One region of the Caballeronia sp. LZ065 genome, then DNA from elsewhere that is predicted to be linked to it. Evidence: riboswitches for the same ligand, from Rfam matches in the RefSeq annotation. Region 1 holds a riboswitch; the other holds the start of a gene.
What was found. A riboswitch is a leader RNA that binds a small molecule or an ion and turns the genes downstream of it on or off. The one in region 1 is predicted to bind manganese.
Positions count from the first base shown of each region.

Region 2: another riboswitch for manganese. It lies ahead of QCE63_RS02095 (sodium:calcium antiporter); the one in region 1 lies ahead of mntP (manganese efflux pump MntP).

Region 1 covers NZ_JARUXV010000003.1:125,969-140,292, reverse strand. Annotated here, with positions in the region: gene QCE63_RS20980 (CoA transferase) at 1-1,095, shown strand, start outside; gene QCE63_RS20975 (hypothetical protein) at 1,263-2,027, shown strand; gene QCE63_RS20970 (hypothetical protein) at 2,095-3,078, opposite strand; partial or broken gene QCE63_RS20965 (alanine racemase) at 3,206-3,583, opposite strand; gene QCE63_RS20960 (hypothetical protein) at 3,754-4,122, opposite strand; gene QCE63_RS20955 (hypothetical protein) at 4,268-4,534, opposite strand; gene QCE63_RS20950 (hypothetical protein) at 4,535-4,720, opposite strand; gene QCE63_RS20945 (DUF6632 domain-containing protein) at 4,975-5,385, shown strand; gene mntP (manganese efflux pump MntP) at 5,378-5,947, opposite strand; yybP-ykoY riboswitch at 5,957-6,126, opposite strand; gene QCE63_RS20935 (ester cyclase) at 6,240-6,686, shown strand; gene QCE63_RS20930 (hypothetical protein) at 6,707-7,183, opposite strand; gene QCE63_RS20925 (PQQ-binding-like beta-propeller repeat protein) at 7,533-9,305, opposite strand; gene QCE63_RS20920 (hypothetical protein) at 9,501-9,638, shown strand; gene QCE63_RS20915 (glucose/quinate/shikimate family membrane-bound PQQ-dependent dehydrogenase) at 9,655-12,159, opposite strand; gene QCE63_RS20910 (hypothetical protein) at 12,302-12,622, opposite strand; gene QCE63_RS20905 (hypothetical protein) at 12,690-12,938, opposite strand; gene QCE63_RS20900 (hypothetical protein) at 13,106-13,486, shown strand; gene QCE63_RS20895 (amino acid aminotransferase) at 13,513-14,324, opposite strand, start outside.
Region 2 covers NZ_JARUXV010000001.1:447,297-461,620, reverse strand. Annotated here, with positions in the region: gene QCE63_RS02160 (glycosyltransferase family 4 protein) at 1-346, shown strand, start outside; gene aqpZ (aquaporin Z) at 601-1,380, shown strand; gene QCE63_RS02150 (hypothetical protein) at 1,693-1,974, shown strand; gene QCE63_RS02145 (Cof-type HAD-IIB family hydrolase) at 2,062-2,901, opposite strand; gene QCE63_RS02140 (BadF/BadG/BcrA/BcrD ATPase family protein) at 3,006-3,935, opposite strand; gene QCE63_RS02135 (DNA-3-methyladenine glycosylase I) at 4,050-4,655, shown strand; gene QCE63_RS02130 (hypothetical protein) at 5,119-5,544, shown strand; gene QCE63_RS02125 (hypothetical protein) at 5,574-5,939, shown strand; gene rpsU (30S ribosomal protein S21) at 6,046-6,258, opposite strand; gene QCE63_RS02115 (aldo/keto reductase) at 6,636-7,586, opposite strand; gene QCE63_RS02110 (flagellin) at 7,831-9,342, shown strand; gene fliD (flagellar filament capping protein FliD) at 9,539-11,065, shown strand; gene QCE63_RS02100 (flagellar protein FliT) at 11,075-11,374, shown strand; gene QCE63_RS02095 (sodium:calcium antiporter) at 11,631-12,641, opposite strand; yybP-ykoY riboswitch at 12,739-12,923, opposite strand; gene QCE63_RS02090 (ABC transporter substrate-binding protein) at 13,136-14,324, shown strand, end outside.

The sequences.
Region 1 (14,324 bases):
CGCTTCTCCGGCCTGTATCGCTGCGCCGATGGCTACGTGCGCATTCACGCGAACTTCGAACATCATCAGGATGGCGCGCTGCGCCTGCTCGGTCTCGATCCGAAGACGGCGACGCGCATGGACGCCGAGCGCGCAATGCTGGCCTGGCGCGGCCGCGACTTCGAGGATGCCGCGGCGGCGCAAGGGCTTGTCGTCACGATGCTGCGCACCTTCGACGAATGGGACGCCACGCCTCACGCGCATGCGATCGCCGCGCAACCGTTGATGACGATGACCCGCATCGGCGATGCGCCGCCGCGCGCGCTGCCTTCGCTGGCTGAACCTGCGCGGCCGCTCGATGGCATCCGGGTGCTCGACTTCACGCGCATTCTTGCGGGACCGGTCGGCGGGCGCGCGCTGGCCGCGTTCGGCGCGGACGTGATGCTGGTGAACGCGCCGCATCTGCCGAACATTCCGGCGATTGCGGACACGAGTCGCGGCAAGCGTTCGGCGCTGCTCGACTTGCGCACGGAGCGGGATCGCGCGGCGCTCGGGCAGTTGATCGACGATGCGCATGTGTTCTCGCAGGGGTATCGGCCGGGAGGGCTCGCGGCGCTCGGTTTCGGGCCGGATGCGCTGGCGGCGCGACGGCCCGGCATCGTCTATGTCTCGCTGACGGCGTATGGCACGCAAGGGTCGTGGGCGCAACGGCGCGGGTTCGATTCGCTCGTGCAGACGGCCATGGGTTTCAACGCGGCGGAAGGCGAAGCGGCTGGCGACGGCAAGCCGCGCCCCTTGCCCATGCAGATGCTCGACATGGCGAGCGGCTTTTTGATGGCTTTCGGCGCAGCGGCGGCGCTATGGCGGCAGCAGCGCGAAGGCGGGAGCTGGCATGTGCAGGTCTCGCTCGCGCAAACAGGGCATTGGCTGCGTGGACTGGGGCGCGTGGAAAACGGCCTCACCGCGCCGGCGCCGGATGTCGCACCCTTCATGACGCGGTATGCGTCGGGCTTTGGCGAGCTGATGGCGGTGACGCCGAGCGCGCAACTGGCGCGCACGCCGGCGGGGTATGCGCGGGAGTCGGTCAGGCCGGGGGCGGCGGAGGGGAAGTGGTGAGGCATGCCCCGCTAATCAAGGTCACAGCGTGCTGGTCCGTGATGGCATAGCAGCCCGGATACCCATCCCATCTCAAGTTTCGTCCGAACGATCCGATAACGCATTGCAGGCGCGCTCCTCCCGCGCGTCCTCAACGCTCATCGACAAGAACAACTTCTACCGTTCCCATGAAACTGCTCCCGAAAGTGATGCTGCTCGCCCTGCCCGTTCTCGCTGCCTGCGGAGGCGGAGGAAGCGACGAAACCTGCGTCACGAACGGAGACCTGACGAAGAGCTGCGTCGCCAAGACGTCGCATGCGATTCCCGAAGGCATCTGGTTCGGCGCGACGGACACGGGCCTGGCGGCGCAAACCATCGTGCTCGAAACCGGGCAGTACTTCAGCATCTATACGTCGAATCAGGATCTGGTCTGGATGACCGAAGGCTTCCTCACCGCCACCAATGGCGCATTCACCGATCCGGCCGTCGTCGCGCTGCACTACACCGGCGAGATCATCGCGGGCACGCTCAGCGGCACGTTCACGGCGAAAAGCGTGTTCTCGGCGACGAGTTCGATCAACACAAAACCGAACACCACCGCGCTCAACTTCAACGGCAACTACAGCGCGACCTACGACACACCGCTTGCCCTTGGCGACGTCGTGGGAACGTGGAGCAACCCGGCCAGCATCACGACGGTCTCGACGATCACGTTCGCCGCAGACGGCGCAATCACCGGTTCGCAGGGCGCCTGCACGTTCACCGGCAACTTCAAGCCGCGCGCGACCGGCAAGCATATTCTCGACGGCTCGCTCAACTTCACCAGCGCCGCCTGCGCCACCGGCAGCGGCGTGACGATGCCGGTCGAGGCGACCGTCGTGAACAATCAGATGAGCATCGTCGGCGTAACGCCGCAGCGTTCTACCGCGTTCTACATGGCGGCCACGCGCTGACGCAACTCGCTCCGGCGCCAGGTCGAGGCGGCAGCGCGCCGCCTCGGGTCGTCGAACACGGACCTCTTCACTCGTCCTTCAAGCGATACGATCCGAAATCGTCCTGACACACGGCAATCATCCCCGGCACCCGGATCTCCGGCCTGAAGATGTAGTTGATGATGTTGTTGATCTCGGTCTCGGAGCGCGCGTTCAGAATGATCTGCCTGTCAGCCGGCGGAAGTTCTCTTGCCGCATGAATGATCGAATGAAGCAGGCCGACGATACTGCGCTCTCGTCCATGGAACATCACATCGGGTCGGTCGAAGCACCTTCCGTAGAGGATATCGTTCGCCTGGTCGCTCAAGTTCAAGGCCCCGGGCAAAGGAGCCTCGAGTTCCAGTTGATCCACAAGCGACATGCTCGAATGAGCGAACGCCGGATGATCATATTTCACCTTGTACATCCGGCTCCCGAAACGGCTCCAATCCTTCGACGGCTGCTCGCCCACCTCCAGCGAAAAAAACACGTAGTCGTCATTCCCCAAACCGTTGACATCCAGACTGGTTGAATTCTTTTCTGAGAACGCGATTGCCTTCTCCCTCAGGCGCTTTCTGGAATACAGCACCAGGTCGCCGCCTGGACTCAACACTCTGGATTGCGTCGCGTGCGTGGCGTAAAACGGCATGCCGAGGAAATTGTCCGCGAATGACTCTTCCTGAGCGTCCAGTGCGCCATTGGATGCGATGACGTCATCCACGTTCTTGATCGACTTCGAAAACAGCGCGGAAGAGCGCTGGAATTGCGGAACCAACGGCCCTCCGACGTACACCCAGTCGTCGTCCTGTTCAGGCGTGGCGTTCTTGCGGAACAGATAACCGTTGCGACCCATTCTGCGCAGGGCATTTCTCGCCCGCTTGAATCTGACGCGCTGCAAAAGCCTGCATGCCACGTCTCGGGTCTTGTCGCTTTCCGGTTCACCCGCCTCCAACGTGCGCACAGGCCTTTTCTTCAGCGGCCGTCTGTCCTGCCTGACAAGCAGCCGCACCGACGCCTTCGCATACGGATACATGGATCCTCCATTCGAAGATGGGATCCGACGATTATCCCGCTGCAAAACGGCGTGACTGCAACACGCCGCGTCCTCGACTGAATTTGACATTCACTCACTGACGCGCGAATCAGCGCGAATCAGACGGGATGCCCGAATTCATCTTCAACTGAATGTCGATCCGCTCGCGCGGGCGCGCTGCTGCGAGCATGTCGAGCTGTTCGTCGCAATGCACGCTGACGGTCAGCCGGTGGCGGTCCGCGACCGCCAGATCGTCCGGCTCGAACACGCCTTCCAGCAACAGCACCGGCCTGTTCCAGCCGAGTTCGCGCACGCGCACGGCTTCGTCGAGGTCCAGTAGCGCGATGCCGTCTGCTTCCGCCCGCGCCGGTTAAATGCGCTCGATGCTATGCCCATACGCATTGGCCTTGCTCCCTACGCGCGAGGTGGGCGCCGTCCGCTTGACGAGCCGCAGGTTGTGACGGATGGCATCGAGATGAATGCGTGCGGCGATCGGACGTGGCATGCGTGCTCTTGGGCAGGGTCGTCCTTGAAAGACACTCCATGCTGTATTTTTTGACTGTACTTTTTTGAATTAGGCAGTCGAATGACGAATCGCATCGGCGTGAAGGCAGTTTTTGGTGGAAGGCGTTGCGGGTGATTGGCTGCAGGTGCGCACGTCCTCGCGCGGACGGCTCAGTCATCCGAGTAACCGGAGACTGAATAGTGTCCGTTGCGAACCGCGAAGATCCTTGGAACCCTGATTTCGGGCCTGAAAATCCAGTTGTTCACCCGGATGACTTCGTCATCAGACCTGGCGCTCAGGATAGTCCGCTTGTCGCGGTCCGGCAGCATTCTCTTCACCTCGATGATTGAGTACGCCAGTCCGCTCATGCTGTCCTCCCTTCCATGAAACAAGATGTTCAATCGCGCATATTTTCGGGCGCGGAGCCTTGCTCTCGCTTTGTCACTCAGGCGCGTTATGGAAGGTTGAGGGATCTGCATGTTCATCTGATCGAAAAGCGACATCGACGAAAAATCAAACATCGGATGGCTGTAATTCACCCTGTAAAACAATCCGCCAAATCGACTTTCTTTCTTTTCGATTTCTCCCCGACTTCAAGCGAGAAAAATACGCAGTCATCGTTTCCCAGCCCTTCGATATCCTCATCCATCGAATGATAATCCGGAAAAGCAATCCCTTCGTCAATCAGTCTTTCCTTGAAAAGAGGACCAGGTCACCGCTTTTGCTCGATACTTTTCTTTCGGTTGCATGAGTTACGTAAAGATCTTTCGCAAAAATAACCTTCATGAAAGCTGTTTCTTCAGCATCGAGATCACCGACCTCCACCGGAACGTTGCGCCCTTTTCGCAGGCGGTTCGCAAATAACTGCATCAACTCGCTCGAGGGAAAGCCCTGCGCGAGATATTCGTCGTTCCAACTCTTCCCGCAAGAATTCAAAAATTCCTGGTGCATTTATACTGCATTGGCTTGCATCCGGTTCAGCACCCGGCGCGTCCGGTTGTATCTGACCTGCTGGAGAAACCAGTTTCCGTAATAATCCTCTTCATCGGTCAATGCTTCATTTTTCCTCAAGCTTTGCTGATTTGCAATTGAAGGCTTTGCTTGAAGTTTCGTGATTGCTTTCGCGCGTGAATACATGGATGTTCTCCCTCCATGATCATGGGCAGCTTAGCATTATCTGCGGATAACTTTCAGCGCGCTTCAACCCGTGTCGCCGGTATTGCGATTTGTTTCGCCAATCCAATACTTCCGCTTGTAAAGCCATTATCGCTTTGCGCCTTGCTGCAATCAGTCAGCCTGTTGAAAATGCGCTTCGCGGACTGAAATCGCTCGCTCGGGGAAGTCGTCGAGGCGTATCTTGTGTTCTCTCGCCGCCCGGGAAGGAATCCGCCATGACCGACACCCATCGTCTTGCCTGCCTGCGCATCGTGCTCGTGATCGTCGGGCTGATCGCGCTATTTGGCCTCTATCCCTTGATGCTGCTCTGGCCTTCCGGCTGGGCCTGGGAAGGCGCGCCCGGAGGCCGCTCGGAGTATGCGCTGATGATCGTCGGCCTCTATGCGACGCTTGGCGTGTTCCTGCTGATCGCCTCGCGCGATCCGCTGCGACACCTGAGTCTCATCTGGTTCGCGGTGTGGTCGAGCGTCGTGCACGGCGCCATCATGGCGGTGCAGTCATTCGGCGGGGCGCAGTCTCACGCGCATATCGGACATCTGGCGGGCGACGTGCCGGCGCTGTTCATCGTGGCGGCCGCGCTCGCCTACTTTACGCCGCGCGGCAGACAAACAGGCCCGCTCAGCTGAGATACCCAAGGTGCTCGGCCAGAATCACGCAGCCGACGCCAATAAGTATCAGCCCGCCGGCGATCTCCGCCCGCTTGCCGATGGTCGCACCCACGACCCGGCCGACCATCACGCCGATGGTCACCATCAGCATGGTCGCGAAGCCGATGGTCGCGGCGGTGGAGAAGATATCGACATCGATGAACGCGAGGCCCGCGCCGACCGCCATGGCATCGATACTGGTGGCGAAGCCGGTGAGCGCGAGCACCCAGAACGAGTGGGAATTGGGCTTTTCTTCTTCGTGCTCCACGGCGCGCAGGCCTTCGCGGATCATGCGGGCGCCGAGCAGACCCAGCAGCGCGAACGCAATCCAGTGGTCCCATGCGGTGACATACTGCGCGGCTGCCTTGCCGAGCGCCCAGCCGACGAGCGGCGTCAGCGCCTCGATCACACCGAAGATCACGCCGGTCTTCAGGGCCTCGGCAATGCGAGGCTTGTGCAAGGTGGCGCCTTTGCCGACGGCGGCCGCGAAGGCGTCCGTGGACATGGCGAAGGCAAGAAATAGTGTGGAGGCGAGGTTCATCGAGTAGCGCTCTGGTCGGGCAAGACGGAACGACAGAACGCGCGCCCGACCGGTCGCGGATTCTGTCGATGGTCTTGCCAACCCTTGACGGTTGTCCATGCCACGGTCCGAACGACCGAGCGTGTTGACATGGACGCTTTCCCGAACGGAAAAGCCGGCTACTCCCCAGCGAAGAGACGTCAGCTTAACATGACTCCCGGGCCGTCCCTGCGTGTTGCGGACGGGTTGCGGTACAGTGGGTGCGTTATGCCGCAGTTTCCACCTCATGCCAACCGCTCATGACGGAGGCGCCATGCAGGCAGGCCAGCTCACTCACACGGCCGCGAGAGACGCAGTCGAACGGCTCTATCGCGCATTCGCCACGCACGATCTCATGCTGCTGCGCGAGGCCGTCACACCGGACTGGGCGTATCTTCCCGAACCGCCCGGTCAACGTCCCGGTCCCGACCAGATGATCCCCATCTTCGCCGATCTCGCCATTGCGCTGCCCGACATGCGCATCGAGATTCTGGACATGCTGGTGCAGGATAATCGCGTGGGCGTGCGCGCCGAAGTGAGCGGGACGCAGGCCGGACCGCTGATGGGCATCGCCGCCACCCGCAAGCCGCTTCGTTTCGCGATTCACTCCTTCCACGAAATCCGCGGCGATCGCGTATCGAAAACCTGGCATCTCGAAGACTGGCTCAGCGTATTCCGCCAGTTGGACGCGGTGCCGTCCGGGATCAGGCCATCGCCCTGAACGCTGTCACGGGTTGAAGCTCAGGCGCGCCGCGCCTTGCCCTTCATGCCGCGCGAGGCGGTCTGCCGCACCACATGTTCAACGCACAAGCCGACGAGCGTCGCGTCCAGGCGCTCCAGCGCGCGAGCGGCTTCACGAAGCGCGGCGGCATCGGTGCCGAAGGAATCAGAGAACAGCCACTCGCGCTGCCGGGCTGCTTCGCGCGTCGCCTGCACGGCTTCGCTCAATTCCGGCATGCGCGCAAAGCCTGCCGCGCGCGCCTTCTTCTCCAGACAAGCCACCAATTGATCCAGCGGCGCAGGCTCCACGCTCTCCACGAACAACGAGAGAAAGCGCAACACGCTGCCCTGCAAGCGCCGATGAGCATCGACGAGATCCCGCAGTGGCTCCGCGCGTTCGCGATCGCGCGCGGCCTGCACGGTGATGTTGCTGGCGCCCAGGCTGGAATCGGCTGCGGCGGGCGTGGCGGATGATGAGGATCGTGTACGGGTCAACATGCTGGCCGGTGACAGGTTTTTCGCGCCGAACGCGACGCGTTATGTATTTTAAAATATAGCGCATCTGTCCCTGACACGGCATGCCGACTGTTCGGCCGAATCGACGCAGGGGTGGTGTGCCGTGCGTTTGCCGGACGACGCCACGGCATGATTTCGGGCGGAACCCGCATCTATAGTCATCTACGCACGCTCCCACACGTTCCCGCAGTTTCGCCAAACAAGGCCTTCGCGGCCTCTTCCTGCCCCCTCCGCAGAACGGTGCGTGCACCGGCCAGACGCCCCGCCGCCCCGCCGCCCCGCCGCCGAAAGTCATTCGTCGCGGCGCATCCGGCGCGGTGAGTCAACGCGCTTACTTCGCCAGCAACCCGAACACGCCGACGCCGCTCTTCGTACCCACATACACCTTGCCGTTCGCGACGGTCGGCGTGATGAACTTGTTGCCCTGGCCGAACTGGTCGCGTCCGCTGGTGTCGCCGCTGTTGTAGAGCTGGCGTGACAGGTTGCCTGCGTCGTAGGCGCGCAGCCCGGCGATCGTGCCGTTTTCCGCCGCCCACAAGATGCCGTTCGCGTTGCCATTGGCCGAGATGCTCGGCGTCGCGCCCGGCGCGCCGAAGGTGTTTGCGGTCTTGCTCGTGGGCGTCGCGGACAACGCGGCGTTCGATATCGCAAACGCCTTGATGCTGTCGCCGATCGAGCCGAAGTAGACCGTGTTGTTGAAGTAGGCAGGCCCGGCGAACATCGGCCCGGTGATCTGCCCGACGAGTTCCTGATAGATGTGGTCGGCGTTCGAATCGAACTTGCCCATCGACACGCGGTTGACCACGTAGATCGTCGAGTTCTTGCCCGCGCCCACCGCAAGATGCTGGACGACGCCGTTTGCATCGGTGAAATCGGGCAGCACCATCGCACCGCCCGAGCCGAGATCCTCGTCTTCGTTCGACTCCTGCACCGTGTTCGACGCTTGGAAGTAATCCTGCACCCGCAGCGGATTCGGGTCGATCCGCAGGAAGCCATTGCCGTAGTTGCCGTTGATCGGCATCTCCTGGGCGTTTTGCGTCGGGTCGAAGGTGCCGTTGGCATCGAGCAGATAGATGCCCTGCCCGTCCGATGCCGGCCCCGCGCCGCTCATCCAGATCGCGCCCATCTGGCCGTTCGGCGTCAGGTTGAGCACGCTTGCCTGCTGAAGCGTGTCGGCGTTATAGCCGATGACCCAGCCGGTGTACGGCATGAAATCGCAGTGCGAAGTCCAGGACGTGTACACGACGCCGTTCAGCAGCAGCAGCGCGGCGCGTTCGGCGTACTGGCCCGGCGTGAACGGCACCTGGCCGTTCTGGGTGCCCGCGCCGTTGCCCGGATAGCTCGCGGTGATCTCCGACGGACCGTTGAAGAGTTCGGCGCCCGTGGTGACGTCGAGCGCGTGGATGCGCTGGTGATAGCCGCCCGACCCGTCCTTCGACATGCCGACCACGTACATCGCGCCATGCGGCCCGCGCGAACGGTCGATGACCGGCGTCGCCGTGACGCCGATGTTCGGCGTGATCTGCGCGCAGCCGTGGTCGTCGCTGGGCGACTCGCCGTTGCCGAGCGTCGAGACTTTCCAGAGCACGGCGCCGCTGTCGGCATCGAAGGCATAGACGTTCGCATTCTCGGTCGCGACGTACAGCACATTGCGCGTGCCGCCCGCGACCGGTACGCCTGCCAAAAAGAGCGGCTGGGCATCGACGGCGCCGTCCACGTTGAAGACGCCGACCTTGCCGAATGTCGTCGTATTGACGTTCGACGGCGTCAGGACCGTTTCAGCCAGTTGCTGACCGGTTCGGGCGATGTCGTTATGCCAGGTGGCGACGTCCATCGGGTTGCTGACGGCGGTGGTCGAGCCGTTGCCGTTGCCGTTGCTGCCGGAAGCGCCTGAGGCGCCTGATGGACTCGATGCGCCCGCAGGACTCGATGCGCCTCCTGCACCCGACGCCCCCGCCGGACTCGATGCACCCGAAGCCGCTCCGCCGCCCGCAGCCGACGCGCTCGAGTTCGCACCGGAACCGCCCCCGCTGCATGCGCCGATGATGACCGCGAGCAGCGCGGCGCCGACAACAGCGGCATAAGCAGGAACGAGCGCTTTCATGTGCAACTCCTTGACGGAGAGACAGGACCATCCAGAGCAATCGCGCATGAGCTGTCAACGCGATGCCGACGCTGCCATTGAGCATACGGAATGCCCACGCCGAAGCAGCTTTTTGAAAGGCTTTTATTGCGCCGCGTCAAAATATGCTAACCTAGGGTTATTACCTAGTTAGTTACCCCTAGTTTGGAGTCCGTCATGGGAATCATCGCCGCCACCCCGATCGCCCTCGTTTCCTTCCTTGCCGCCAAGCTTCGCGCCGCCACGCGCGACGCGCTTTACGCCCGCGCCAAGGTCAGCGCGCTGATGGCCGAAGCCTACCGGCGCGCGCAGTAATCTCGCGTCTCATGCGTCATTGCAACGTGTAGGCAATGACGTAATCGCCGGCCTTCGTCCCGAGCGAGCCATGTCCGCCTGCGGTCACGAGCAGATACTGCTTGCCGCTCGCGTCCGCATAGCTCATGGGCGTCGATTGCCCGCCCGCCGGCAGCCGCGCTTCCCACAGCTTGCGGCCGTCGTGAACGTCGTAGGCGCGCACGTATTGATCGAGCGTGCCGGTCAGGAACGCCACGCCGCCCGCCGTCACAATCGTTCCGCCCAGACTCGGCACGCCGAGCGGCATCGGAATGGGCAGGGGCGCGCTGTCGACGATCGTGCCGTTCTTGTGCTGCCACGCAATCTTGTTCGTGCGCAGATCGACGCCCGCCATGTAGCCCCACGGCGGTGCCTGGCAAGGAATGCCGAGCGGCGAAAGAAACGCGTTGATCTCAAAGCCGAACGGCGTACCGCGCGCCAGCTTGATGCCGCTGGTCTCACTGACCACGCCATTGCTCTTGCCTTTCTGGATCTTCTCGCGCGGAATCAGCTTCGACACGAACGCCATATAGTCCGGATTCGCGATCAGGATCTGCCGAACCGGATCGACTGAAATGCCGCCCCAGTCGAACACGCCGAAGTTGCCAGGAAACACCAGCGTGCCCTGCTCCGACGGCGGCGTGAACGGCCCGTCATAACGCAAGCTCTTGAACTTGATGCGGCACCAGAGCTGATCGAACGGCGTGGTGCCCCACATGTCCGCCTCCCGGATGCGCGGCGGATTGAAGTTGAGCGCGGACACCGCCTGCGTCGGCGATGTATGGTCGCCCTTGGCCGCGCCCTGCGGCACGGGCACTTCGTTGATCGGCACGATCGGCTGGCCGGTCTCGCGATTCAGCACGTAGAGACTGCCCTGCTTCGTCGACGCGATGATCGCCGGCTGCGTACCCTGCGCCGTCTGCAGGTCGATGAGCGTCGGCTGGCCGCCCACGTCCATGTCCCACAGGTCGTGATGCGTGAACTGGTAGTTCCAGCGCAGCTTGCCCGTCGCGGCGTCCAGCGCGACGAGTCCCGCCCCGAACTTCTCCGCCTGCGGCGTGCGTTGGCCGCCCCATTGATCCGGCGTCTGGTTGCCCATCGGCAGATAGATCAAGCCGCGCTTCTCGTCGACGCTGAACATCGACCACATGTTCGGCGAATTGCGGACGTAGGTGCCGCCCGCCGCGATCGGCTCGGTGGCGTCCGGATTGCCCGGATCCCAGTTCCAGACCAGATGGCCGTCGTTCACATCGAACGCGCGGATCACGCCGGAGGGTTCGTTGTTCGATTCGTTGTCGGTCACGTGGCCGCCGACGATCACGAGGTTGTGGAACAGCGCCGGCGGCGAAGTCGAGTAATAGCCGCCCGGTGTGAACGGGCCGACGTTGGCGCGCAGATCGATCGCGCCGTCCTTGCCGAAACTCGCGCAGGGCTTGCCGGTGTCGGCGTCGAGCGCGATCAGGCGGGCGTCGGCGGTGGGCAGGAACAGGCGGCGCGGACACTCGGCGAGCGCGGTGGTCTGCGCAGGCGTCGTGACGGGCGCGGGTGCGGCGGGTACTGACGCTGCGGCGGCATCGGCCGGAGCGGAGGCGGCCGCGTCTGAAGGCGCGGAAGCGGCCGCATCCGAAGGAGCCGCGGCGGCATGCATCGCCGGATCGTAATAAGCGACGCCCCGGCAAGTCATATGCTCCCAATGCTTGAAGCCGACCGGGCTCTGAATCTGCGGATCGAAGCGCCATTTCTCCTTGCCCGACGCGGCATCCAGCGCGATCACCTTGCTGTGCGGCGTACACAGGAAAATCGTGTCGCCGACCTTGATCGGCGTGTTCTCGTCGGTGGTCTCGGTGGGATCGCCGGAGCCGGGCATGTCGCCGGTCCGATAGGTCCAGGCCACTTTCAGCTGATGCGCATTCTCCGGCGTGATCTGCGTCAGCGGCACGTAGCGCTGCGCGAGCGGCGAGCCGCCGTAATCGGTCCAGTCGCCGGGCTTGCGTCCAGTGCCGGCGTTGGCGTCGGGTTGATTGGCGTCGGCGGCGGCTTCCACGTCGATCCGGCCGGACAAGTCATGCGGATCGCGGAGCCAGGTGCCGGCGCCGAGCAGCAATGTGAGAACAATCGCCGCCGCCAGCGGCGTGCGCGCGGCCCGCGCCGTGGAGGGCGGCCCGAACAGCGCGCCGCGATGCACGAACGGAATCAGCAGCCAGATGGCAAGCACGAGCCAGACCCACAACCGCGGCATCAGTTGCCAGAAATCGAAATGCACTTCGAACACGGCCCACAGGGTCGAACCGAACAGTACGAGCGCGAACAGCAGCAGCGCCGAGCGCCGCCGGATCAGCAGCAGCAGTCCCGTCAGGACGATGGCGACGCCCGTGACGACGTAGTACCACGAGCCTTTCACCGCCACGAGGTATGCCCCGCCGATCCCGAGCAACAGGCCGATGACGACGAACACAATGGCCGTGAAGAACGTGAGCGAATGAAGTCTTCCGTTGCCAGCCATGCTGAACTCCCTCTATGACGATGAATGGCGAGACACGGCCGGCGGGCGGTCGTGGTTCGGACGCTGTCGCGTCGTCGTCAGGAGCAATCAACGTGCCGTTTCGGCGGATGAAAGCACGTGATGGGCACGTTTTACAGATGACTTACGATGCAGGCCAGCGCCCGCCGGGCGGCACCGCTTCGACCGCGCCAGTGGCAAAGGCCGCCTTCAGATCGGCGCGCTCAGTGAAGCGCGGCGCTTCCAGCCACATCAGGAATTCTTCGCGCCAGTTGCCCCAGGCGTTTTCGTCGAAGTCGAAGTCCTCGTCGAGGCGGCCGTGGTCGCGCAGGTAGACGCCCACGACCTGAGTCCCGTTCCAGTACGCGACGGCGACGTCGGTCAGATCGGCGGTCACGCCGCGCGGCAGATCGCGCAGCATCATCGCGACATGCGCCTTGAACGACTTGAATTCGGTGGGTCTCATCGCCAGCTCCGCGTCGAAAGATGCGTGATGGAAGACTGCTCAAGCTCACTTCCTACAGGCGTGCTGCTCAACGGAACACGCCCTTGTTCAGATCCTTCTCGAACGCGGCGGTCCAGTGCGTGCCGTGTCCGACGCGATATTCGCGCTCCTTGAGCGTGGAGCGCCGCGTGATGGTGACGAGTCCTTGTAACGGATACACGTCATCGACGACGTCGTTCTGACCGCCCTCTTGCACGAGGAAATCCTGCTCGTCGAGCCGATGACGCGTCAGGATGGCCAGGAACTCCGCTCTTTCGTCCGGTGCGATCACTGACATGGGGCCTCCATGATCGAACGCCGCCTGCCGGCCCGACCGCATTGCGCTTCCGGGTCCGCCTGCTTCATTCAAATTAGCACACGGGAAAAAGAACGGCGGCGCGTATCTTGCGGACAGCGCGGCACGGCGCACGCGCGCCGCTGCTTTTCAAAAGGAGCCGCACGACGATGAAACGCTCATCCCTGACGACCTGCGCTGGCGCGCTCGTGGCGCTCGCCGTCTGCCTGTCCGCCCGCGCCGACGACACCGTCTGCGGCACGCTCGAAAGCGCGACCGGCGGGCAGGACGCGCCGATCACACTGCGCGAGGGCGAAAGCGTGAACTTCTGGCGCGGCGGCGCCGTGCGGCATGGCGCGCTGCATGTGTACAAGGAAGGGGAGGTGTATCGCGTGTACTGGCAGCCGGAGGGAAGCGGCGACGCCTACGTACTCGCGAATGAAGGCACGAACAGCGTGCGGCTCATCCTGACGCCGACACGCGGCTCGAAAGTGGACACGGGACCGGGCAGCCTGCCGCCGCAGAAAGTGCTGTCCTGTCCCGCGATGTAGCGGCCAGACCGGTCCGTGGTGAAGGCTTACTTCGCCGCCAGCACCTTGCCGATCGCATCGGCGACGATCTGCACGTTGCTGTCGTTCAGGCCCGCGACGCACATGCGTCCCGAACGCAGGATATAGACGCCGAATTCCTCTTTCAGACGGTCAGCCTGTTCCGCCACGAGTCCGGTGTAGGTGAACATGCCGCGCTGCTTGACGTAGCGCGTCAGCATCTCGCCGCGCACGTGATCCTTGAGGCCGTCGTGGATGGCCTGACGCATGCGCGCGATGCGCTGGCACATCGACGCCAGTTCGTCCTGCCACGACTGCCTGAGCTCGGGCGTGTTCAGCACCTGCGTGACGATCTTCGCGCCGTGCGTCGGCGGATTGCTGTAGTTCGAACGCACCGCGCTCGTCAACTGGCCGAGCACGCGGTCGGCGGCGGCGGAGTCGTCGCAGATCACGTGCAGGCCGCCGCAGCGCTCGCCGTACAGCGAGAAATTCTTCGAGAACGAATTGGCGACGAAGCCCGGCACGCCACGGCGCGCGAGTTCGCGCACAGCGAAGGCGTCTTCGTCCAGACCGGAACCGAAGCCCTGATAGGCCATGTCGACGAACGGCAGCAGATCGCGCTTCTGCAACACGTCGATGACCTTGACCCACTGGCTATCGTCGAGATCGACGCCCGTCGGGTTGTGGCAGCACGCGTGCAGCAGCACGACGCTTTTCGCCGGCAGCGTGTCGATGGCGGCGAGCATCGCGTCGAACAGCAGGCCGCCGCTGGCCTCGTCGTAGTACGGGTAGGTGTTCACGTCGAAGCCCGCGCGCTCGAAGATGAACCGGTGGTTCTCCC
Region 2 (14,324 bases), on a different contig from region 1:
GGATTTCCTGTCGGGCGCAAAGGCCCTGCTGTTCCCGATCGACTGGAACGAGCCGTTCGGTCTGGTGATGATCGAATCGATGGCCTGCGGCACGCCGGTGATCGCGTTCAATCGCGGTTCGGTGCCCGAGGTGATCGATCATGGCGTGACCGGCTTCATCTGCGAGGACGTGCAGGGTGCCGTGGGTGCGTTGCAGCGTCTTGACGAACTCTCGCGCACCGAGATTCGCGCGCAGTTCGAACGCCGCTTCAGCGCGCAGACGATGGCGCAGAATTACGTCGACAGCTATACCGCCATGCTCCAGGCCGCCAAGCGCCCGGTGCTGCGCCAGGTTGCCGTCGGCTAAGCAGCCTTCCCATCCAGGCGGTCTTCGATGACCGCAGCAAGAGCCGCCCTTTGGGGCGGCTTTTTTTTCGTCTGGTGTTTGCTGAGAGCGTTACGCACGAACAATCCTAAAATTCTTCATGACGTCGTGAATACGCCGAATAACCGATCAATTTTGACAATTTGCAAAAGAAAGCGCGCTTAAACTGCGCTCGACGCGCTCATTAAGTGCTCTTTTCGAAACAGCGGCAATTCACATTTCACGAAGGCGGAAACATGAATTTATCGAAACGTCTCGGGGCCGAAATCTTCGGCACGTTCTGGCTCATCCTGGGCGGCTGTGGAAGCGCCGTGCTTGCCGCCGCCTTCCCCGAGCTCGGCATCGGATTCGCGGGTGTCGCACTGGCATTCGGTCTCACCGTGCTGACCATGGCTTATGCCATCGGCCATGTGTCCGGCTGCCATCTGAATCCAGCGGTGAGCATCGGCCTGGCAACGGCGGGGCGTTTTCCCGTGCGCGACCTCGTGCCATATATCGTTGCGCAGGTGATTGGCGCGACATTGGGGGCGTGGGTTCTCTACCTGATCGCGATCGGCAACCCGAGTTTCGATTTCACGTTGAGCGGCTTTGCCGCCAACGGCTTCGGCGAGCACTCGCCGGGACACTTCACGATGGTCGCCGCGCTGATCTGCGAGATCGCCATGACCTTCTTCTTCGTCTTCGTGATCCTCGGCGCCACCGACGAACGGGCGCCGAAAGGCTTCGCGCCGCTCGCCATTGGCCTCTGCCTGACGCTCATCCACCTGGCCTCGATTCCGGTGACCAATACCTCAGTCAATCCCGCACGCTCGACGAGCCAGGCACTCTTCGTCGGCGGCTGGGCGCTGGATCAGTTGTGGCTGTTCTGGATTGCGCCGATCGTGGGCGCAATCATCGCCGGCCTGGTCTATCCCTCGCTTACGCGTCAGGCATCCCGGCAAGATCCTCTCGAGGTACACAGCGGCGCGAGCACGATAGGGTTTCCGCTCGCCGAGACCGCCCGCGAGGCCGAATGACGGGCTGTGTGCCGAGTTGTTTGCCGAGCGTATTGATGCGCCTGTTGACGTCGAACGATTAAACCGGCGCGATAAATGTAATGCTGAATTACGAAGCATGCTTATGATTCGTCGCGCCGTTGAGTTCCATCTGCGGACCGCATGCGTGTGAGGCCCATCTGACGGGACTCACACGCGTGCGCTCCGAATCTCCGCGTTTCTTTTTCTCCTTACTGGCCCTTGCATACGGTAACAAGTCGTCGAAGCGTGTAAGACGCTGCGCCCGTACATTGGACTCATGCGACATACACGTCGCCTTCAAGGAGAAACACAATGAAGCGCATCGTCACTCACATGCTCGTCGTCGCCGGTCTTGCCATGGGTGCAGTCGGCGCAGCTCAGGCTCACAGCGACCTGCACATCGGCGTGTCGCTCGGCGGGCCCGCTTATGTGGCACCGGCTCCCGTTTATGTTCGCCCGGCTGCGCCGGCCTACCGTGCGCCGTACTACCGTCATGAAGCGCCGCGCTGGCACGACGGCCGCGACCGGGGCCATTGGAATCGCACCGGCTGGGATCATCGCGGCTATGGCAACAACTGGGGACATCGCGGCTAAGTACGCGTGACCCGCTCGCGGGAGACCACTCAAGAGCGACGGGCGGCTGGATCACACCAGCCGCCCGTTTTGCGTTGCGCGTTTCGTTCAGTCCGGCGTGTGCTCAGGCGGCGCCAGTTCGTCACGAATCTCGAACAGCTTGCGCAATTGATGCGCAACCCCCGCCTCGAAATTGTTGCCGACGCGCGGCACATCGGGCAGCCGCTTGATGAGGTCAGGATTGGCGTTGTTCATCATGAACGGATGCCCTGCGGTCTCGAGCAGATCGATGTCGTTCATGTTGTCGCCGAATGCAATGCACTGCGACGGATCGACGTCGAGCCGTTCCAGCACGAAACGCAGCGCGCGGCCCTTCGAGACGTCGGAGGTCATGACTTCGAGACAATCCGGCAACGAATACGTGACATACAGCGAGTCTCCAAACTCGCGCTCCAGACTCGCCGCGGTTTCTTTGAGATCTTCCGGCTCGCCGATGTACAACACTTTCGCGATGTTCTCGCCGTCGTGTTCGCGCAGGTCCATCACTTCGTATTTGAATCCCGAATCCTGATGGAAGACCAGCAGTTCGGGCGCATGACGGTCGATCAGCCAGGCGTCGTCGGCGAACAGATTGACGATGACGCGCCCATGCGCGCCCGCGAGCTCCGGTTGCACGAGGCGTCGCACGGCGGCCGGGTCGAGGTCGCGCGAATAGATGCGCTGATCGCCCGGCGCATGCACGCGCGCACCGTTCGACGTAATCAGATACGCGTCGACGCCAAGCACGTCGCGAATGCCGGCGACATCGCGATAATGCCGTCCCGTCGCGATGACAATGGGCACGCCGCGCGCCGCGAGCGTGCGCACGGTTTCGGCGGTGAAGGGGTCGAGCTGATGGTCGCTGTTGAGAAGCGTGCCGTCGAGATCGGTAGCGATGGCCGAGTACATGCCTGCCTTGGTCGTAGGCTCAGGCGCCGGGTGCGCTGCGTACGCGATGCGCGCGCCCTGCGTGGAGCGATGAGCGGAGGGAACCTGCCGCGAAGTGCGCCATTTTATCGTGCCGGGTCCGCGACTTCTTCGGACCCGGCTGCCGCCCGGCGTGCCAGTTCGAGCGCGCCCGCTGCCGAATCGGCACGCGGCGCGCGCATCCGCTTGCGCAACCCAACCGGCACGAACGGTTCGTACGGAACGGCGAGCCCGCCACACAAGGCAATGGGCAAGGCGCCGTGCGGGTCGAGCGCAGCCACGAGCGTTTCGATCTCCTGGGCCGCCTGCTGGAGCAACCGTGTGGCGACGGGGTGATCGCGGAAGGCGAAGACGGTGGGCGCGAGCGTGGCGTAAGCGGTTTGATTGGCGTTGCAGAGCCACACGACGAGACTGTCCCGATCCGTCGCGCCGGTTAGGGCGAGCAATTCACGGGACCAGCCGTCTTCGGCCGCCCGGCCGTCGAGCACGCGCTGCAGATGAACCACCGCGCGCAGCCCGAGCCAGGCCCCACTGGCCTCGTCGCCGCTCGGGAAGCCGTAGCCGCCGGCGATGCGGCATACCCCGGCCTCGTCCAGCGAAGCCGCGATGCTGCCCGTGCCCAACGCGACGATCACGCCGGGTTCACCGCCATGTGCGCCGACCACCGTGGTGCAGGCGTCGCTCTCGACGCGCAACGCGCGCACTTCGGGCGCGGCCGCGAGGAAGGCGGCCAGCCAGTCGGCGTTGTTCACGCCGGCGAGGCCGCAGCCGAGCGCGCAGGCACGCCAGTCGAACGGCAGCGCCGCGCTGGCGAACGCGCGGCGACACGCGTCCTCGATGGATTGCCACGCGCGCTCGACGCCAAGCCCGAGGCCCGACGGTCCGCCGCTGGAACGTGCAAGCTCGACGCCCTGCGCGTTTGCGAGAATCACGCGCGTTCCGCTACCGCCGCCGTCAATGCCGAGCAGAAAAGTGTCCGTTGCCGCGAAGGAAGTCATGGTCGAAATGGATTTCATGGACGCCAGCTTACCGGCCGCGGCGGCCTGCGCCAATTAGCCGAATGGACGAGGTGGCGGGACAGGCACGTTCCGCTATGCTGACGCGACCTTGATGACCACCGGGAACCGCACATGGCAGACACTCAACTGGCCCGCTGCGCGTGGGCAACCACCGACGCGATGATCGACTACCACGACCATGAGTGGGGCGTGCCGTCCCACGACGACCAGCATCTGTTCGAGATGCTGGTGCTCGAAGGCGCGCAGGCGGGGCTGTCCTGGTCGACCATCCTCAACAAGCGCGAGGGTTACCGCGCCTTGTTCGCGCATTTCGACATCGGCCGCGTGGCGCGCTTCACGGACCAGGACGTCGCGCGGCTCGTGCAGGACGCGCGCATCGTGCGCAATCGCGCGAAGGTTGCGTCGGCGGTGCTCAACGCGCGCGCGGTCCAGCAGATTCAGCAAGAGCACGGCTCGTTCGCGAACTTCGTCTGGTCGTTTGTTGGCGGCGTCACCATCGATACCCCGCGCGACGCGAAGCATCCCACGCCCGCATCGACGGCCGAGTCGGATGCCCTGAGCCGCGCCCTCAAGCAGTACGGCTGCAAGTTCGTTGGTACGACCATCTGTTATGCCTTCATGCAGGCGACCGGCATGGTCAACGATCACGCAGCCGGATGCATTGCCCGAACCGCTGCCAAGACCAAACGCAAGGGCGCCTCGCCAAGGTCGAAGTGAAGGTCTGCGAGTGCGGAGAGTTTTAGTTTTTTGGCCACTTTTTCGAGTGCGATGCCTCTTGCTAGGGAAAGTCCTGATATAGGCGTGTTTTTTTGCAGTGAAGCACGCGCGAAACCCCGAACAGCAAGGCTTTTGACCGGGTTTTCCGCACTGCACGAACGTACGGTACGTGTAAAAATGGCGTCCTCGCGTGCGCTGGCGCACCTTTTTACCGGACCGAACCGTTATAAAGACGGTGTACGGATCGTTCATCGAGTGTCGAAATCCGACGCGAGCACACAGGGCGAAAGTGAGACCGAACGCCCAGGCCGGGAAAAGTGCCGTGCTCGAAGCAGTAACCGGAAGGCATCAGCGTTTTTTGATGTTGCTGAACATCGCAACAACGCTGCCGTTCCGGAGCAGCAGGTGCAGGTTCTCGAATTCAAACGCATGGCCGCTGCGCAGGGGCGCAGGGGAGAAGATCATGAAAAGCTTGAACTTCCTGACCCATCAGGAGATTTTCAACAGCGCCGTCCAGCATCTGTTCCTGCAGGGACAAGCCGCATTGCTCCCGCATGGCGGCGGCGCCTATCGCGGCTACTGCGGCGGATGCCCTGTCGGCCGTTTCATCAAGCCGCGCGACTACGTCACCGCGATGGAAGGCGTGCCCATCCGCTACATCGCAAAGCCACCCGAGCATGTGCCGGCCTACATGGATGTCGGCGTCGCGGCGCTCAAGCGCGCCCTGCTCCGCGCGCGCATCAACGTGTTCGATCCCAATACCGTCGAATTGCTTTCTTGCCTGCAAAACGTGCATGACGTCTTCGGCAAGTGGGAATGGCGCGAACGTCTCTCGTCGATCGCGCGTCAGTTCGGGCTTTCTGCCGAACTTCTTAAAACGGCTGCTTGAGTACGGTAGGTGCTGTGATGTTGAGTCCGATGAAGATGTTGAGCCCCAAGGACATTTACGAACGCGTCAGCACGCATCTGCTGACCCAGCGCGCGGTGTCCGAAGACGACAACGGTTCCTGCCGCCTGCGCAGCCCGGACGGCCGCAAGTGCGCGATTGGTTCGCTCGTGCGTGACGATCTGTACGAAGCGGCGCTGGAAGGCGTCGGCATTTCTTACTATCGGCATGCGCAGGACGGCGAGCTGATGCGCGCGCTCTACGCGTCGAATGTGAACGCCTACGATCCCAACATCATCGATCTGCTGATCGAACTCGAACAGGTTCACGACGACGCCGACGTGGAAGAGTGGCCGCATCTGCTGGCGGCGCTCGGCAAGCGTCACGCGTTCGTCTGACGCCGGTTTCTCTCACACAAAGCAAAACGGCGGTGCGCCCTCACGGGTCGCACCGCCGTTTTGCCATGCAAGCCGAGGACGACACTCCCCGGCTTGCACGCGATGCTTAGTGCATCTTCTTCGGCAGCATCTGGCTGCGCAGGCGCTTGCGCAGACGCGCGACAGCGGCTGCCTTCTTGCGCTTGCGCGCGGTGGTCGGCTTTTCGTACGACTGGCGCTCGCGCAGTTCGGCGATGGTGCCGTTGCGCTCGATGGTGCGGCGGAAACGCCGAATCGCGACATCGAACGGCTCGTTTTCTTTGAGGACGATAGTGGTCATGTAAATCCTGGTTTGCTAAACGTATTTCTAAGCGCGCGACGATGAAACCGCCGCGCCCCGGCACTCCGATCGTCCACCGGACGCGGCACTGGATGACACCAGACAGCGCGGCGCAACGGACACGAGCAAAGCGGCCACGGAGGCCGGAACAGAGAGAGTTGGGATTCAGCCGCCGAAGCGGCATGCGCATTCGAAAGAACGACGTGAACGCGCGATTCGGAGCCGTTCGCCGCCGGATGTTGACAGTGTCGCTGTGGACGTTGTCATTCGGAAGCGAAGGCAGAAAATCGGGCACATTTCTCGATTCGGGCGCGATGTTACCAGAACAGCGCGCCGCTGCCAACACCTCGAGCCGCCCAACTCCTTGATGTGACAGATTATTTCTGCCACGCACTGGCTTCGTCGAGGAGCCTGACGTCTTCGCTCGACAAGACAAGGCGCGTCGCGGCCGCGAGGCTTTCCAGTTGTGCGACGGACGTGGCGCTCGCGATCGGCGCCGTGATGCCCGGACGCGCAATGAGCCACGCGAGCGCGATCGTCGCAGGCGTCGTGTCGTTGCGCTTCGCGACTTCGTCGAGTGCATCGAGGATCTTCAGGCCGCGTGCGTCCAGATATTTCTCGACGCGCGAGCCGCGCGCCTTGTTCTGCGTGTCCGCCTTAGAACGGTACTTGCCCGACAGAAAGCCGCTCGCCAGCGCGTAGTAAGGCACGACCGCCACCTTGTGCTTCTCCACGACCGGTTCGAGAGCAGTCTCATAGGCTTCGCGATCGTAAAGGTTGTATTCGGGCTGAAGGATCTGATAGCTCGGCAAGCCCGAGTCCTTCGCGATCTTCAAGGCTTCTTCCAGACGCTCGCCGGTGTAATTCGACGCGCCGATCACCCTGACCTTTCCCGCCTGGATCAGCTTCTGATAGGCGTTGAGCGTCTCGTCGAGCGAGGTGGCTTCGTCGTCGTGATGCGAGAAATAGACATCGATGTAATCGGTCTTCAGCCGCCGGAGCGAATCGTCGACGGCTGCGGCGATGTTCGCGGCCGTCAGCCCCGGGCGCGTGCTGAGCTTGCCCACTTTCGTCGCGAGCACGATCTTGCGGCGCTTGCCGCTCTCCTTGAACCACTTGCCGATGATCGTCTCGGATTCACCGCCCTGATGACCTTCGACCCAGGCGGAATAAACATCGGCGGTATCGATGAAATTAAGTCCGTGATCGACGAATGCGTCGAGGATGGAAAACGACGTGCGTTCGTCGGCGGTCCAGCCAAATACATTGCCGCCAAATACTAAAGGCGCGACTTTCAAATCCGATATACCGACATTACGTGTCTGCATGAATGCTCCGAATCCGCGTGGAAGAGGGACTGAAAAGCATACGCGTGATTCGGAAGGCTTGCTGGGCGGGCCTTCGAAGGCTTTCGACACTATTCGTTACACAAATCGGTTAGCCCGGCCTTAAGTTTTTTTCGAGTGGCCCGATAACCTCAAGTAGGCGGCCGGCTATCACCGAGCGCAGGACCGCCAGGCAACAACTCGGTGCCATTAGCCAAAGCCAGATAAGTCTCCCAGGAGAGAACAAATGATCGGTATCAATAGCAATATCAACTCGCTGGTTGCTCAGCAGAACCTCAACAGCACGCAAAGCGCGCTGTCTTCGGCGATCACCCGCCTGTCGTCGGGCAAGCGCATCAACAGCGCGGCCGACGATGCAGCAGGCCAGGCCATCGCTTCGCGCATGACCTCGCAGATCAACGGTTTGAATCAAGGTGTGTCGAACGCCAACGACGGCGTCTCGATGACCCAGACGGCTGCTTCGGGCCTGTCGCAGATCTCGGACAACCTGCAACGTATTCGCCAGCTGGCCGTGCAGGCTTCGAGCGGCTCGCTGTCGTCGAGCGACCAGGCTTCGCTGCAAAAGGAAGTGACGCAGCGTATCGCTGAAGTGAACCGTATCGCTTCGCAAACGACCTACAACGGCACGAACGTGCTCGACGGCTCGGCTGGCACGGTGTCGTTCCAGGTTGGCGCGAACGTCGGCCAGACGATCGGTATCGATCTGAGCAACGGCGTGTCCGCAGCTCAACTCGGTGGCGGTCTGCCGCAACAAGGCGCGACGATCGGTACGCTGTCGGGCCTGAGCCTGACGAGCGCAGGTGCTGCAACGACCGGTACGACCAAGGCCGACATCACGTCGATCAACGTGCTGGCTGACGGCAAGGGCGGTTTCACGTTCACCGACCAGAACAACCAGGCACTGTCCAGCGCCGCAACGACCGCGCTGTTCTCGGGCACGACGGCCGGCACGGGCACGTCGCTGACGCTGACGGCCAACACCGCGGGCGCACTCGGCACGGCGACGCAAACAAGCGCGAAGACGGCAGCTCAAACCGCACTGACCGCACTGAACACGGCCAGCGCTGCTGCAACGCTTCCGACGACGGGCAACACCGCAGTGTTCGGCACGGTCTCGGGCCTGAACGTGGACGCCACTGGCGCTGCCGCTGCGGCCGGCGCGGGCACGATCACGTCGATCACCATCACGCAGAAGGATGATGGCACGATGACGTACACCGACCAGAACGGCAATGATGCTGCTGCCGCTGGCGCTGCCCTGTTCACCGTCACTGCAAACGCGGGTACGCCGGCGAACGGCAGCTCGGTCGCGTTCAAGACTACCGGCGCTCTCGGCACGACGCCGACCGGCTTCTCCCTGAACAACTCCAACGCCACGGCCGCCACGACCGGCATCGCTCAAGCGAACGCGCAAAACGTGCCGCCGAAGGTTTCCGACATCGACCTGACGAAGGCCAATGGCGCGAACCTCGCGATCGAATCGATCGACAACGCATTGAACGACGTCAACTCGATTCAAGCTGACCTCGGCGCCGCGCAAAACCGCTTCTCGTCGATCGCTGCCACGCAGACGGCTCAGTCGACCAACCTGTCGTCGGCACAGTCGCAAATCACCGACGCGAACTTCGCGCAGGAAACCGCGAACCTGTCGAAGGCTCAAGTGCTGCAACAAGCTGGTATCTCGGTGCTGGCTCAAGCGAACTCGATGCCCCAGCAAGTTCTGAAGCTCCTCGGCTAAGCATCACAGCCGGCGTAGCAAGGCGGCGCGCATCAGGCAGTACAATGCGCGCCGCACGCAACAAATCGCAACAAAGCGCAGCAAAAGCATCAAAGCAGTCAGCGCAAAGGGAGCTCGTCTCCCTACGCGCGTTTTCGGAAGATGACGACTTCCGCCCTATTCCAAACGATCGCGAAGCAACACGAGCGGAGCACACATGACCACCGTAGCCACGACATCGAGTTCCACTGTCGATCCGACCAGCGCCGTACAACAGGCCGCACAGTCGATCATCAGCGGTTCGACCAACTCGACGATGGACGTGAACTCGCTCGTCACCGCGATCGTCAACGCGAAGGTCGCAGGCCAGACCGACGCGCTCAACAACAAGAAGACCGCCGACAACACGCAGCTCACCGCGATCGGCACGCTCAAGTCCGTGCTGTCGCTGCTGCAAAGCTCGATCACGAATCTCGCCAACGGCAAGACGCTCGGCTCGTTCACCGCCACCGCCGACGGCAAGGGCCTCACCGGCAGCGCCGACACCACGGCAGTGGCCGGCAGCTACGCGGTCAACGTACAGAACATCGCTTCGGCACAATCGATCACGTCCGGCACGTTCTCGACCACCGACGCGCTCGGCACCGGCTCGATCACGCTGAAGGTCGGCAACAACAGCAGCACGATCAAGCTCGACAGCAGCAACAACACGCTCTCGGGCATTGTGTCGGCGATCAACTCGGCATCCGACAATCCCGGCGTCACCGCGACTATCGTCAACGGCTCGGACGGCGCGCACCTCGTGCTGCGCTCCACGTCGACGGGTCTCGGCAACCAGATCGGCGTCGATGTCACGGCGGACGACAGCACCTCCGCCATCAACAAGCTTCAGGTCAGCTCGTCCACCACGACAACCGATCCGGACCCAACCGATCCGACCAAGACCATCACCGTCCCCGAGCACACCACGATCAGCAGCACCAGCGGCTGGACGCAATCCAGCGCGGGCGTGGACTCGCATTTGACGGTGGCCGGCACGCCGGTCACGAGTTCGAGCAACACGATCAAGGAAGCCGTGACGGGCGTCACGATGAACATCACCGCGGACTCGGTCGGCACGACGCAGACGCTCACGATCGGCCAGGACGTCACCGGCCAGAAGACCGCCATCGATGCCTTCGTCACCGCGTATAACAACTTCGTCAGCACGGCGTCGTCGCTGACGTCCTTCGACTCGACCGCCAGCTCGCAAGGTGCGCTGCTCGGCGACTCGATGATGAACACGATCAAGAACACGATCTCCAGCACGATCAGCAAGGGCATCGGCGTGGGCACGGGCAAGGTGAACCTGGCGTCGATCGGCATCACGCTGCAGCCGGACGGCACGCTCTCGACCGACGAAGACGCGCTCACCAACGCGCTCACCAACAGCAGCGGCACGGTCGCCTCGCTGTTCAACTCGACCGACGGCGTGGCCGCGCAGCTCAACACGAGCCTGACGGCGTTCCTGCAGACCGGCGGCATCATCGACACGCGCACGACCGCGCTCAACGACGACCTGACCAGCATCGCCGATCAGCAGACGCAGCTCACCGCGTACACCGCGCAGCTGACCACCTCGTACAACGATCAGTTCACGGCGCTCAACTCGTTGATGTCGTCGATGGCGACGCAGTCCAGCTATCTGACCGCCCTCTTCGGCGGCACCAATAGCGCCGGCGCGCTGGCCACCAACAAGAGCTAAGGACGGGACATGAACCAGCACGAACTGATTCAGGAAGCCTGGTCGCTGACCGAGGCAATCGAAACGGCAGTGGGCAACGAAGACTGGGCCCGCGCCGCCGAACTGACCCAAGCGCGCGCACCGCTCGTCATGGCAATGCGGGCCGAGCAGCCGGTGGAGTCGCTCGCGGTCATCCGCAGGATCCAGGCGAGCATGGATGCCGTCGCATCGCGCGCGCAGATGGCGCAGACGGCGCTTGCCGCGAACTATCGCCGTTCGATGGATGGCGCCAAAGCCGCAAGCCGCTATCAACAAGCCGCGCGCTTCTAAAGTTCTCAGCTGCCGCGCCGATAACACAAGAACAACAAGAACAACGCGTCGATGTCGGATGCGCTGCTTCGCTCTTGATGCCCGCCTCGTGCGGGCATTCTTATTTGCGGCGCGGCTGCAGGGTTCTGGCTTCAAGGCATCCGCTTCAACGCATCTGCATCAACGGCTCCGCTTCGGCGTCCCCGCTTCAACGTCTCTGCGTCAGCGCCTCCGCTTCAACGCCTCCGCATCCACGCCCCGCTTCAACGCCGCCGTTTCATCGTCCCAGCGTCAACGCCAGATACGCCGCATACAGCACGCCGTTCCCCAGCAACGCCCACAGCACCACGCCATTCGGCTTCGCGTTGAAGCGCAGCCAAGCCGCCGCCGCCAGCGTGATCAACACGCCGGTCAGCACTTCCACACGCGGTTCCCACGGCGTCAGCATGATGCCGATCGCGGGCAGCAAGGTGCCCTGGAACACCATCGCGCCGGTGATGTTGCCGAACGCGAGCGTGTCCTTGCCTCTGCGCGCCCACAGGATGCTGTTCACCTTTTCGGGCAATTCGGTGGCGATCGGAATGATGATCAGCGACAGCAGCAGCGCGGAAATGCCGAGTGCCTGCGACACCCCTTCGACGCCGTGGATGAAGCCCTTCGCGCCGCCCACCAGCAACACGATACCCACCAGAAACTGCAGCATGATGCTGCCCATGGACGTCTTCAACCCCAGGCGTGAAGCAAATAGCGCTTCCGGCGCTTCGGTGCCGTGCCCACTTTCGACCAGGTTCGCCGACGCCCTGAACGTCGAGATCACATACAGCACGTACAGCCCGACGAGCCCCGCTGCGAACATCGCCCGCACGGGCCACGCGTGATGCGGGACGAACATCGCCGCGCACGCGATCAGGAACGCGAACAGGAAGAAGTTGAGATCCCGCGTGAAACCGCTGCGCTCCGGCACGATCCGTCCATGCAGACCGCGCGACTGGAGTACCGCGATCGTCATCAGGCAGGTGGAGAGCGTCGCGAGCATCAGCGGGGCGCCGAGAATCGCGCCGACGCCGATTTCCTCGTTGACCGCGCGACTGGGCGTGCCGCCGAGCAGGGCGATGATCGGCACCGTGGTTTCGGGCAGCGCAGTGCCGACGGCGGCGAACAGCGAGCCGGTCACGCCTTCGGAAATGCCGAGCCGCTCGCCGAGATGTTCGAGCGCGTTCGTGAAGAGTTCGGACGCGATCAGGATGATCGCGAGCATCAGCGCGAGTTCGATGAAGAGCATCGTCATGCGGCACCTCGCATGAAGCGATGCGACGAACGCGACGGATGCGTCGAAAGACGCGTGAGAGGGAGACGTTGTAGTTGTAGGGACACGATCTTTCCACGGCCGGACGCTGAGCGAACCACGATGCACCACGCGCCGTCCGGCCAGGAACGACGCAGTGCATCGATGGTCTCGCCAAACCGGTCCGGTCGAACGCGCCACGGCAGCAGGGCCGAGGATGTTGACGCGTTCTCCTTCGCACGAAGCGCACGAAGGAAGGCTACTCCCCAAAGACGGCGCAAGTGTAGCCCGAGGCCTCCCGTTTCGGCAAGCCGCGCCTTTTCGCCTGGCTCACGATAGACATATGCGTATGCGGATCGAATCGTTGTCGATGCAACGAGCATTCGCTATGCTGGCCGCGCCGGGCGCGCTGCTTGCTGCGCCTGCCGACCGACCCTCGGACCTGATCCGCCAACCAGAACGAAACGCCGTGTGACCATCGGGTCACGGGAGATCTCATGCGCCTGACATTCGTCGCCGCCGCCGCCGCCGCGGCCATCCTGCTCGCCGCGCCGGGCATCGCGCTGTCGAAGCCGCTCACCGTCTGCACCGAAGCGTCGCCGGATGGCTTCGACGTCGTGCAGTTCAACTCGCTCGTGACCACCAACGCTTCCGCCGATGTCATCTTCAACACGCTCGTCGCCTACGACGAAGCCGCGAAGAAGGTCGCGCCCGCGCTCGCCGAGAAGTGGGACGTGAGCAGCGACGGCCTCACGTACACCTTCCATCTGCGTCCGAACGTGCAGTTCCAGACGACCGAGTGGTTCAAGCCGACGCGGGCGCTCGACGCCGACGACGTCGTGTTCACCTTCTCGCGCATGCTCGACGACACCAATGCGTGGCACAAGGTCGCGGGCGCAAGCGGCTTTCCGCATGCGCAGTCGATGGGTCTCGTGAAGCTCATCAAGGCCGTGACCAAGGTCGATGACCACACCGTGAAATTCGAGCTCAACGAACCCAACGCCACTTTCGTGCCGATCCTCACGATGGGTTTCGCTTCCATCTATTCGGCCGAATACGCCGACAAGCTGCTCAAGGCGAACCAGCAGACCGACCTGAACAGCAAGCCGATCGGCACCGGTCCGTTCGCGCTGAAGAGCTATACGAAGGACTCCGTGATCCGCTACGACGTGAACCCGGCCTACTGGGGACCGAAGCCGAAGATCGACCGGCTGATCTACGCGATCACGCCGGACGCCGCCGTGCGCGCGCAGAAGATCAAGGCGGGCGAATGCCAGATCGCGCTGTCGCCGAAGCCGCAGGACGTCACTGACGCGAAGAAGGACCACGCGCTGAAAGTGAGCGAAACGCCGGCCTTCATGACAGCGTTCGTCGCGCTCAATACGGAGAAGAAGCCGCTCGACAATCCCAAGGTGCGGCAGGCGATCAACATGGCGTTCGATCGCACGACCTACATGAAGACCGTGTTCGACAACACCGGTACGGCCGCGGTGAATCCGTATCCGCCGAATACGTGGAGCTATGACAAGAACATCGCGGCCTATAAATACTCGCCGGATGCAGCGAAAAAGCTGCTCGCCGAAGCGGGCTTCCCGAACGGTTTCGACACGACCATCTGGGTGCGTCCGAACGGCAGCGTGCTGAACCCGAATCCGAAGGTCGGCGCCGAGTTGCTGCAGGCGGACC